Regions from separate parts of the Streptomyces sp. MMS24-W38 genome, predicted to be linked through region 4. Evidence: riboswitches for the same ligand, from Rfam matches in the RefSeq annotation. Region 4 holds a riboswitch; each other region holds the start of a gene.
What was found. A riboswitch is a leader RNA that binds a small molecule or an ion and turns the genes downstream of it on or off. The one in region 4 is predicted to bind cyclic di-AMP.
Positions count from the first base shown of each region.

Region 1: another riboswitch for cyclic di-AMP. It lies ahead of AC6F7H_RS14370 (M23 family metallopeptidase); the one in region 4 lies ahead of AC6F7H_RS29700 (C40 family peptidase).
Region 2: another riboswitch for cyclic di-AMP. It lies ahead of AC6F7H_RS16910 (transglycosylase family protein); the one in region 4 lies ahead of AC6F7H_RS29700 (C40 family peptidase).
Region 3: another riboswitch for cyclic di-AMP. It lies ahead of AC6F7H_RS04515 (M23 family metallopeptidase); the one in region 4 lies ahead of AC6F7H_RS29700 (C40 family peptidase).

Region 1 is NZ_JCBCPP010000001.1:3,408,677-3,410,866, reverse strand. It holds gene AC6F7H_RS14375 (PrsW family intramembrane metalloprotease) at 1-225, shown strand, start outside; gene AC6F7H_RS14370 (M23 family metallopeptidase) at 290-1,324, opposite strand; cyclic di-AMP (ydaO/yuaA leader) riboswitch at 1,336-1,493, opposite strand; tRNA gene AC6F7H_RS14365 (tRNA-Met) at 1,821-1,894, opposite strand; gene AC6F7H_RS14360 (dihydrofolate reductase family protein) at 1,969-2,190, opposite strand, start outside.
Region 2 is NZ_JCBCPP010000001.1:3,926,285-3,928,474, reverse strand. It holds gene AC6F7H_RS16910 (transglycosylase family protein) at 177-923, opposite strand; cyclic di-AMP (ydaO/yuaA leader) riboswitch at 928-1,095, opposite strand; gene AC6F7H_RS16905 (transglycosylase family protein) at 1,301-2,190, opposite strand, start outside.
Region 3 is NZ_JCBCPP010000001.1:1,271,137-1,273,326, forward strand. It holds gene AC6F7H_RS04515 (M23 family metallopeptidase) at 77-850, opposite strand; cyclic di-AMP (ydaO/yuaA leader) riboswitch at 863-1,029, opposite strand; gene AC6F7H_RS04520 (M16 family metallopeptidase) at 1,237-2,190, opposite strand, start outside.
Region 4 is NZ_JCBCPP010000001.1:6,755,262-6,757,451, reverse strand. It holds gene AC6F7H_RS29710 (ATP-dependent Clp protease proteolytic subunit) at 1-167, shown strand, start outside; gene AC6F7H_RS29705 (hypothetical protein) at 175-483, shown strand; cyclic di-AMP (ydaO/yuaA leader) riboswitch at 894-1,024, shown strand; gene AC6F7H_RS29700 (C40 family peptidase) at 1,028-1,501, shown strand; gene AC6F7H_RS29695 (ATP-binding protein) at 1,597-2,055, opposite strand.

The DNA.
Region 1 (2,190 bases), 3.3 Mb from region 4:
GGGGAGCTGCTGCGGGAACTGTGGCGCCGCCGCGACGCGGCCCGCCCGGCCCTGGAGCACGCGGCCCGCGCCACCGCGCCGCCCGTGCCGCCCTGGCCGGTGTACGGCGTGCACGGCGTGCACGGCGTGCACGGCGCGACGAGCCTCGCGTATGCCCCGCACCCCGCGTACCTCGGGCATTCCGCGTACCGGCCGAACCCGTACGCGTACCCGTACCACCCCTGAAACGCCTGACCGGCAGCCCTGACGTCGGGGGGTCGTCGTCAGGACTGCCGGGGCTGTGGTCGTCTCAGACGGTGAGGCCCTTCGACTGGAGCCAGGCCATCGGGTCGATGCCCGAGGCGGAGCCGGCGGTGTGGACCTCCAGGTGGAGGTGGGCGCCGGTGGAGTTGCCGGTGGAGCCGACGCGGCCGATCACGTCGCCGGTGTTGACCTGCTGGCCGACGCTGACGCTGATGGAGGACTGGTGGGCGTACCAGATCTCGGTGCCGTCGTCGAGCGTCAGCACGGTCTTGTAGCCGTAGGAGCCGTCCCAGCCGGCGGAGGTGATCGTGCCGGTGTGGACCGCCTTGATCAGCGTGCCCGTGGGGGCGGCGAAGTCCAGGCCGGTGTGCTGGCCGGAGGACCAGTAGGCGCCGGCCTGACCGAAGGTCGAGGAGACGGTGTACGAGGAGGTGGGCAGCGCGTACTGCCGGGCCAGCTCGGCGAGGCGCTCGGCCTCGGCCTTCTTCTTGGCCTCCTCCTCCGCCTTCCGCTTCGCCTCGGCGGCCTTCTCCTCCGCCTCCTTCTTCGCGGCGGCGGCCTTCTCCTTGGCCTCCTTCTCCGCGGCGGCGGCGGCCTCGGCGGCGGCCTTGTCCTCGGCCTGGCTCTGCTGCTGCTCGACCTGGGCCATGATCCGGGCGTGCAGCGCCTCGCCGGCGTCGGAGGCGCCCTGCTCGGTGGCCTCGTCGGCGACCACACCGATGTCGCTGAGCGCGGTGGCGGAGCCCTCGGGGGTTTCCTCGTCGGAGATGAGGGAACCGACAGAGGGAAGGTCCGGCATCGAGATCGAGACCGGCGGCTTGCCGGTCTGGGCGCTGGCCATGCCGCCACCGGCGACGGCGGCTATGACACCGACGCCCAGGACCGTGGAGCTGCGGGCGAGGCCTCCGCCGCGCTGCTTGCCGACGCGGTGCCGACCGCGCACGGGGCGGACGGACTCCTCGGTGGGGTTCCACTCCTGGAAGGGGCCCTCGTCGGGGCGGACGTCGCCGTAGACGAAGGTGTCGCCGTCGTACTGGTCCGGCATGAAGGGGGCCTCGGGAGCAGGCCGGTTCGACGCCACGTGGGCGTACTCCTTTCCTTCCTTCTCGCCTACCGGGTTAGCTGACGGGTTCGGAGCAGGAAGGTCTCCTACGCGCGTATACCCTCCGTGTCTCCACGGAGGCATCCACGCGATTCACCCCAAGATGTTGGTTCCCCGGTTCCCTTGCGGGATTCGGCGCGTGCGCACGGAGCCGACTCGTGTGACGGCTGGGACGACCGCGCTGCGTTATCGAACGTTAATAGAGGTAGGGGTCGGATTCCAAGCCGTTCCTCTTGATCGTTAACGATTTCCGCACGGACTTAAGCGCCATGATCGGGCAAAAACGGGCGAGTTGGCTCTGCCTCGCGCGTCACACTGAAACTGACGGTTTATCAGTTGTTATGCGCAGCGCGGCGACCCGATCACCCGGCGTCACAACGGTGCGGAGGGTGGGACGACAAGCCGGGACGGCGGGACGGAAGCCAAGAACGACCGAGGGCCGGAACCCTTTCGGATTCCGGCCCTCGGCCTTCAGTAGCGGGGACAGGATTTGAACCTGCGACCTCTGGGTTATGAGCCCAGCGAGCTACCGAGCTGCTCCACCCCGCGTCGTTGTGTCACCAGCATACGGCATGCGGGGGACACTCCGCACACTCCTTTTCGTCGCCGTCGCCGCCGTCGCGTCACCGGCCGATCAGATGGCCGTTCGGCGCCGTGGCGGCCTTCTCGTGCTCGGGCAGCACGACGACCCGGGCGCCCCCGGCGGTCAGCACTCCGCTGCCGTCGGCGTCCGTCACGAAGGTGTCCGGCTCCCGCCAGGCGGTGACCACCCGCCGTACCCCCGCGTCCAGGATCAGCCGCGCACAGGGCGCCGGACGCGAGGCGCGGCGCGCGCAGGGTTCCAG
Region 2 (2,190 bases), 2.8 Mb from region 4:
GTCGGCCCCGAGCGCCGAACACCGGAAAGATCCCGCCATGTACGGAAAAGCCCCGCCCCGGTGCGTACGGGGAACACGCACCGGGGCGGGGAAGCCCCCGCGTGGGGACGGGGGAGGCCCCGCGGGGACGGGGAGGGGCTCCGTGGGGACGGAGCCCCGAGCCTGCGGCCGCCGCCTTACTTCAGGTGCAGCTGCTGGCCCGGGTAGATGAGGTCGGCGTCCTCGACGATGTCGCCGTTCAGCTCGAACAGCTTGTTCCAGCCGCCCTTGACACCGTGCTCCCCGGCGATCGAGCTGAGGGTGTCGCCCTTGACGACCTTGTACTCGCCGTCGCCCTTCTCGACCTTCTCGCCGGTCGGGGTGGTGACGGTCTTCTGCTCGGCGACCGGACGCTCGTCGGAGCGGGAGGCCTTCTGCTCGGTGGAGCGCTCGGGGGCGGAGCCGGTGTTCTGCTCCTGGGTGTTCTGCTTCTGGGTGTTCTGCTGAGTGCTCTGCGAGGAACCGCTGTTCTGGTTGCCGGTGCCCCCGGTCGAGCCGCCGCCGGTGTAGGCGGCGTTGGACAGGCCCTTGCCGCAGACCGGCCAGGCGCCCTTGCCCTGGCCCGCGAGGACCTTCTCGGCTATCTCGATCTGCTGGGCCTTGCCGGCCCGGTCGGCGGTGGCGGCGTACTGCGTGCCGCCGTAGCCGGCCCAGGTGGAGGCGGAGAACTGCAGACCGCCGTAGTAGCCGTTGCCGGTGTTGATGGACCAGTTGCCGCCGGACTCGCACTGGGCGACGGTGTCCCACTCGGAGGCGGTGGCGGCGGAAGCGTTGCCGGCCGCCATCAGCGGGGCGGCGACGGCGGCACCGGTGACGCCGGCGACGGCGATGACCCGGGTGGCCTTGGACGGACGACGGTGCTTGCCCTTGCCGGAAAACAGCATGGAAGGATCCCCTCACCGACGCCTACGAGGTGAGCTGTCGGGTTCGGGCCGGTTGAGTTGCCCGGCCGCGTCCCTCACGGGACGCGACTTCACCCCTAGCCGATCCGGCGTCAATCACCGGACACGGCGCCTACCTTGGTTCCCCCGCTCCTGCCTACGGCGCATGACGCGACGACTGTTCCCGTGCTGCCACTGGCAGGATTCGGCGTGGCGGCAGCCGGGGCCCGCGGTGGCGAGCGGTCCTGACGGTAGACACGCGCCCTGCGGATAATCAAAGACGATCAGGGCTTCTGAGACCTATCTCTCATCGCCTTTATAACGGACATTCAGCGCGAAATGTGACCTCAACTGCCGTCACCGCCGCACCTTTTCGGATGTCAGCCTTCGTCCGATCCGAACCCGAACGCAAGCGTCTGACCGGGAAGGATGAGGCCGGAACCCGCCGCACCCGCACCCTCGCCGCCCCCGCCGTACTGGGCGAGCCATCCACCGCCGAGCGCAAGGGAGTCGACGGCGGCCGAGGAGCCGCTTCCGTCGTCCACGGGGACCCTGTCGGCCGGGGACGAGACGTCGAGGCCGCGCGAGAAGCCGAGGCCGCCGCGCGAGGCGTGCCGGCCGGAGGCTCCGGACTCACGGTCCTCGCGCACCTCCTCCTCGGCGCTGACGCCGCGGTGGCGACCGGTGGGGGCCTCACTCGCGGACGCGTCCGAAGAACCCGCCTTCTGCCCCGATTTGTCCGAGTCGCCCCCCTTGGCGGAGGCCGAGGCCGAGGCGGAGGGGGAAGCGGAAGCGGAGGGAGAAGTGCCGGGTTCGACGTCCGAACCATCGGACTTGGACGTTTCGCCCGCCTTCTCCCCCTTGGCACCCTCAACAACCTTGTCGCCCTTGTCGCCCTTGTTGTCACTGTTGTCCGACGAGGCCCCGGAGGACTGCGACGGCGACGGAGTGGCGGAGCTTTCGGTGCCGGACGAGTCGTAAGACGAGCCGCCGTCCACGCCGGTGTCGATGACGGACTTGCCCGAATCGGTGTTCAGGCCCGACAGCAGGCCGCAGGCCTGCCACGCGCCGACCCCCTGGTCGGCGAGGATCTTCTCGGCCACGGCTATCTGCTGGCCGCGGCTGGCCTGGTCGGCGCTGGACGCGTAGTCGAGGCCGCCGTACTTCTCCCAGTCCTCCTGGGTCAACTGCAGGCCGCCGTAGTAGCCGTTGCCGGAGTTCTGACTCCATGAGCCACCGGACTCGCACTCCGCGACCCTGTTCCAGGTCG
Region 3 (2,190 bases), 5.5 Mb from region 4:
CCCGGCTCGGGAGCCGAGCCGGGCGTCAGGGTTCGCGGCTCGGGCCAGAGGCGCCTCGGGTCAGAAGCACCTCGGGTCAGAGGTTCACGCCGTGCGCGCGGAGGTAGGCGACCGGGTCGATGTCGGAGCCGTACTCGGCGCTCGTACGGGCCTCGAAGTGCAGATGCGCGCCGGTGACGTTGCCGGTGGCGCCGGAGACGCCGATCCGCTGCCCCGGGGTGACCTGCTGTCCCGCCGAGACGGCGACGGACAACAGGTGGCCGTACTGGGTGTAGGTGCCGTCGTGCATCTTGATGACGACCTGGTTGCCGTAGGCGCCGCCCCAGCCGGCCTCCACGACGGTGCCCGCGCCGACCGAGAGCACGGGGGTGCCGCTCGCGGCGTGGAAGTCGACACCGGTGTGGCTGCCTGAAGACCAGACGGCGCCGCCGGACAGGTAACCGGTCGAGACGTAGGAACCCGCGATCGGGGACACGAAGGTGTTGAGGCGCTTGCGCTCGGCCTCCCGCGCGGCACGCTCCTCGGCTTCGCGGGCCTCCTCGGCCTCCTCTGCCGCCCTCTCCCGTGCGGCCTCCTCCGCGGCCTCGCGCGCGGCGGCCCGGGCCGCTTCCCGCGCGGCCTCGTGCTGGGCGGCCGCCTGGGCGTCGACCCGGGCGGCGACTTCCTCGCCCATGGCGATGACGGGGGTCAGGCCGGTCTGCTGCGCGGCGGGACCGGCGGCGGACGCCGGGGCCGCGAGGGAGCCGACCACGCCGGTGGTGGTGAGGGCCGCGACGCCCGCCGCCCTGGCGGTGCCGCGGTGCATGCGGCCGGGACGACGGTGCTTCCCGGTGGCGCGTGTGAACGCCATGCAGTGGGTGGTCCTTTCCTTCCCTCTCGCCTACCGGGTTAGCTGAAGGGTTCGGAGCAGGAAGGTCTCCTACGGGCCCCTCGCGACAGGCGCGGGCGTCCGATTCACCCCAGGGACTGCACGGCTGGGTCCCCGGCTCCCCTGGCTCGCGCCGTGCGGGGACTCGGCGATGGCTGTCCGGTGCCGCGGGTGCGGCGCACTGCCCGACGAACAGCCCGGATGACGCTAAGCGGGGCGTCTTCCCATCCCCAAACGGATCCCGCCTTCTGTAGCGCATCCCACAGGGCAGACAGGACCTCTCCACCCCAATTCGGGCATAGGCGGGCCCTGGTGACTTTCGTGCCACCAGGGCCCGCACGCGCGTGCGCTCCGCTTGCGCGCGCCGGCTACTCGGCGGGCACGACCGTGACCTCGCCGATGCCGAGCGCCTCGACGGGCGCCTTGATCTGCGCCGCGTCGCCGACCAGCACGGTCACGAGGCGGTCCACCGGGAAGGCGTTCACCACGGCCGCGGTGGCCTCCACGGTGCCGGTGGTGGCGAGTCGGCGGTACAGCTCGGCCTGGTAGTCGTCGGCCAGGTGCTGCTCCACCTGGTCGGCCAGGGTGCCGGCGACGGCCGAGGCGGTCTCGTACTTGAGCGGCGCGACCCCCACCAGGTTCTGCACGGCGACGTCACGCTCGGCGTCCGTGAGGCCCTCCGCGGCGAGCGTGCGCAGCACCGTCCACAGGTCCTCGAGCGCGGGTCCGGTGTTCGGGGTGTCGACGGAGCCGCTGATGGCGAGCATGGCCGCGCCCGTGGCCCCTCCGGAGGAAGAAGGGGGCGCGGACCTCAGGACCTGGCCGAACGACCGTACGCCGTAGGTGTAGCCCTTCTCCTCGCGCAGGACGCGGTCCAGGCGGGAGGTGAGGGTGCCGCCGAGGCAGTAGGTGCCGAGCACCTGCGCGGGCCACACGCGGTCGTGCCGGTCCGCTCCGACCCGGCCGATCAGCAGCTGCGTCTGCACGGCGCCGGGGCGGTCCACGATCACGACCCGGCCGGTGTCGTCGGCGACGATCGGCGGAACGGGCCGCGGCTCGGCGGCCGATCCGGTCCAGGAGCCGAGGGTGTCACCGAGCAGCTCGTCCAGGTCGATGCCGGTGAGGTCACCGACGACCACCGCGGTGGCGGTCGCGGGACGGACGTGCTTCTCGTGGAAGGCGCGCACGGCCGACGAGTCGATGCCGGCCACCGTCTCCTCGGTGCCCTGCCGCGGGCGGGACATCCGCGAAGTCGCCGGGAACAGCTCCTTGGAGAGTTCCTTGGCGGCACGACGGGAGGGGTTGGCCAGCTCGTGCGGGAT
Region 4 (2,190 bases):
GGCTCGAGGAGATGCTGGTCCGGCACACCCGTCGCACCCCGGAGCAGGCACGGTCGGACATCGAGCGGGACACAGTCCTCGACGCCCGGGCGGCGGTGGACTACGGCCTCGCGGACCGGATCGTGACCCGCCGCGAGGGCCTCCAGACCACTCCCGGCACGAGGTGAGCCGTCGATGCTGCCTCCCGAGTTGCCTCCGCTGCCCTCACTGACCCGCGCCGAGGCCGAGCTGATCGACCGTTACCTCGAGGCCGTCGACCTGCTCGGCCGGATCAACCCGGCCCGCGACGGCGACACCTACCAGGGGCTGCGCGCCGCGCAGGCACTGGTCGGCAAGGCCGTCGCCCTGCGCGACGCGCTGGCCCTGATGCACAGGCGCGGCGAGACCGAACTGCACACCGCCACCCTGGCCCGCGCGTTGCGGGTGCTGGACGGCGAGCGCCGCACGGCCCGCGTCATCCTGCCGCCGGGCTCCGGCAGTTGACGCTCCTACCGGTCCGGGCGGGGCGTGCGCCGGTGTCATGTCCGCACCTGAGTCGAAACGGACCAAAAGACGTACCCCCAAGCGGCGTAGATCCACGGCTTCTTTTCGGGCCGCCAAGGTTGCGCACCGCACGCGTTCCTTTTCGGAATCAAGCATTCCGACGCTGGTCCGGGGCTCCTCGGCGCTCTGGACGGCAGCCCGAACGCAGCACTGTCCACCCGAACGGATGAGTGGTGAGTAACAACACAAACCCCCGGCTCCGGTGGGATTTCGGGCCAACCATTGCCAAGATCGCTCACTGACGACAAGCCCCCGCCGCCGCGGCGGGGCGATCCGGGCGGACGCCGAGTCCTGCCGCTGCCCGGATGACCGGTCGACAGGAGTGGATCGGCAGGAGTGGAGGACCCGAGCACGACGGGTCGCCGGAGCGGGGGTTCCCGTTCCGAGCAGCCCTTGGGGTGAAGCCGCACGTGTGCGGCCGGGCAACTTCGCCAGCCCGAATCCGACAGGTCATCCTTCACAGGCGGCTGACGAAGGGTTGCGCATGACCGCGCTCAATCGTGTCCCGTCTCTCATGGCCCGGGCCGGCACGGCCTCGGCCCTCACCCTCGCCGCCGTGGGCGGCTCACTCGTGGTTCCCGGTGCCGCCTCGGAGGCGGCGGCCGCGAGTACGTCCGCCAAGGCTCTCCAGGTCGCGGCCTCCAAGAAGGGTTCGCCCTACCGGTGGGGCGCCACCGGACCGTCCCGCTTCGACTGCTCCGGCCTGACCCTCTACTCGTTCAAGAAGGCGGGCAAGCAACTGCCGCGCACCGCAGCCCAGCAGTACAACAAGACACGCCAGGTCTCGGCCTCCAACCGCAAGGCGGGCGACCTGGTGTTCTTCCACTCGGGCCAAAACATCTACCACGTCGGCATCTACGCGGGTCAGAACAAGATCTGGCACGCCCCGAAGACCGGGGACGTGGTACGCCTGCAGAAGATCTGGACCCGCAGCGTCTGGTACGGCCGGGTCAGCTGATCCGCGGGGGCGGCGGCATTCCCCCTGTCGCCGCCCCCGCCACTTTGTCGGGGAGTCACCGACGCGACCGGGGCCGCGCTGTTCCGTCGTGGCCCCTACGGCTCCTGCCGTCCCACCGCCGTGACCGGCTCGGCCGGGACGGCCCACGGGAGCACGACGAAGACGGTCTTGCCGCCCTCCCTGGTGGGGCGGACCCTCATCCTGCCGCCGCGTTCCGCGGTCAGCCAGCGGATGATGACCAGCCCCCGGCCGTTGTCCTGCTGGACCGCGGCGGGGAGCCGCTTGGGGAGCCTCGGATGACTGTCGGTGACTCCGATGCGCAACCGCTCGTCGTGGTCGAGGGCGATGTCCACCGTGAACGTGGGTGACTGTCCGAGGGTGTGCTGCACGGCGTTGGTGGCCAGTTCGGACACGATCAGCCGCACGGTGTCGGACACTTCCGTGTCCGCCGGCATGCCCCACTCCGCCAGCGTGTCCACCACATGGGCGCGCGCGGCGGAGACCGAGGCTGGATCGCTCGGCAGAGTGATGGATGCTTCCAAATGGTCTGCCATGGCGACGTCGTCCCTTTCCCACGGGTCCACGGTCCGGCACGGAGCGGCTGATTCGAGTACGGTCCCGCACTGATGCTTCGTCGCCAGAGTGCCATCACCGCAGGGTGTGGGCGACGATACGGCTGAGATATGCAT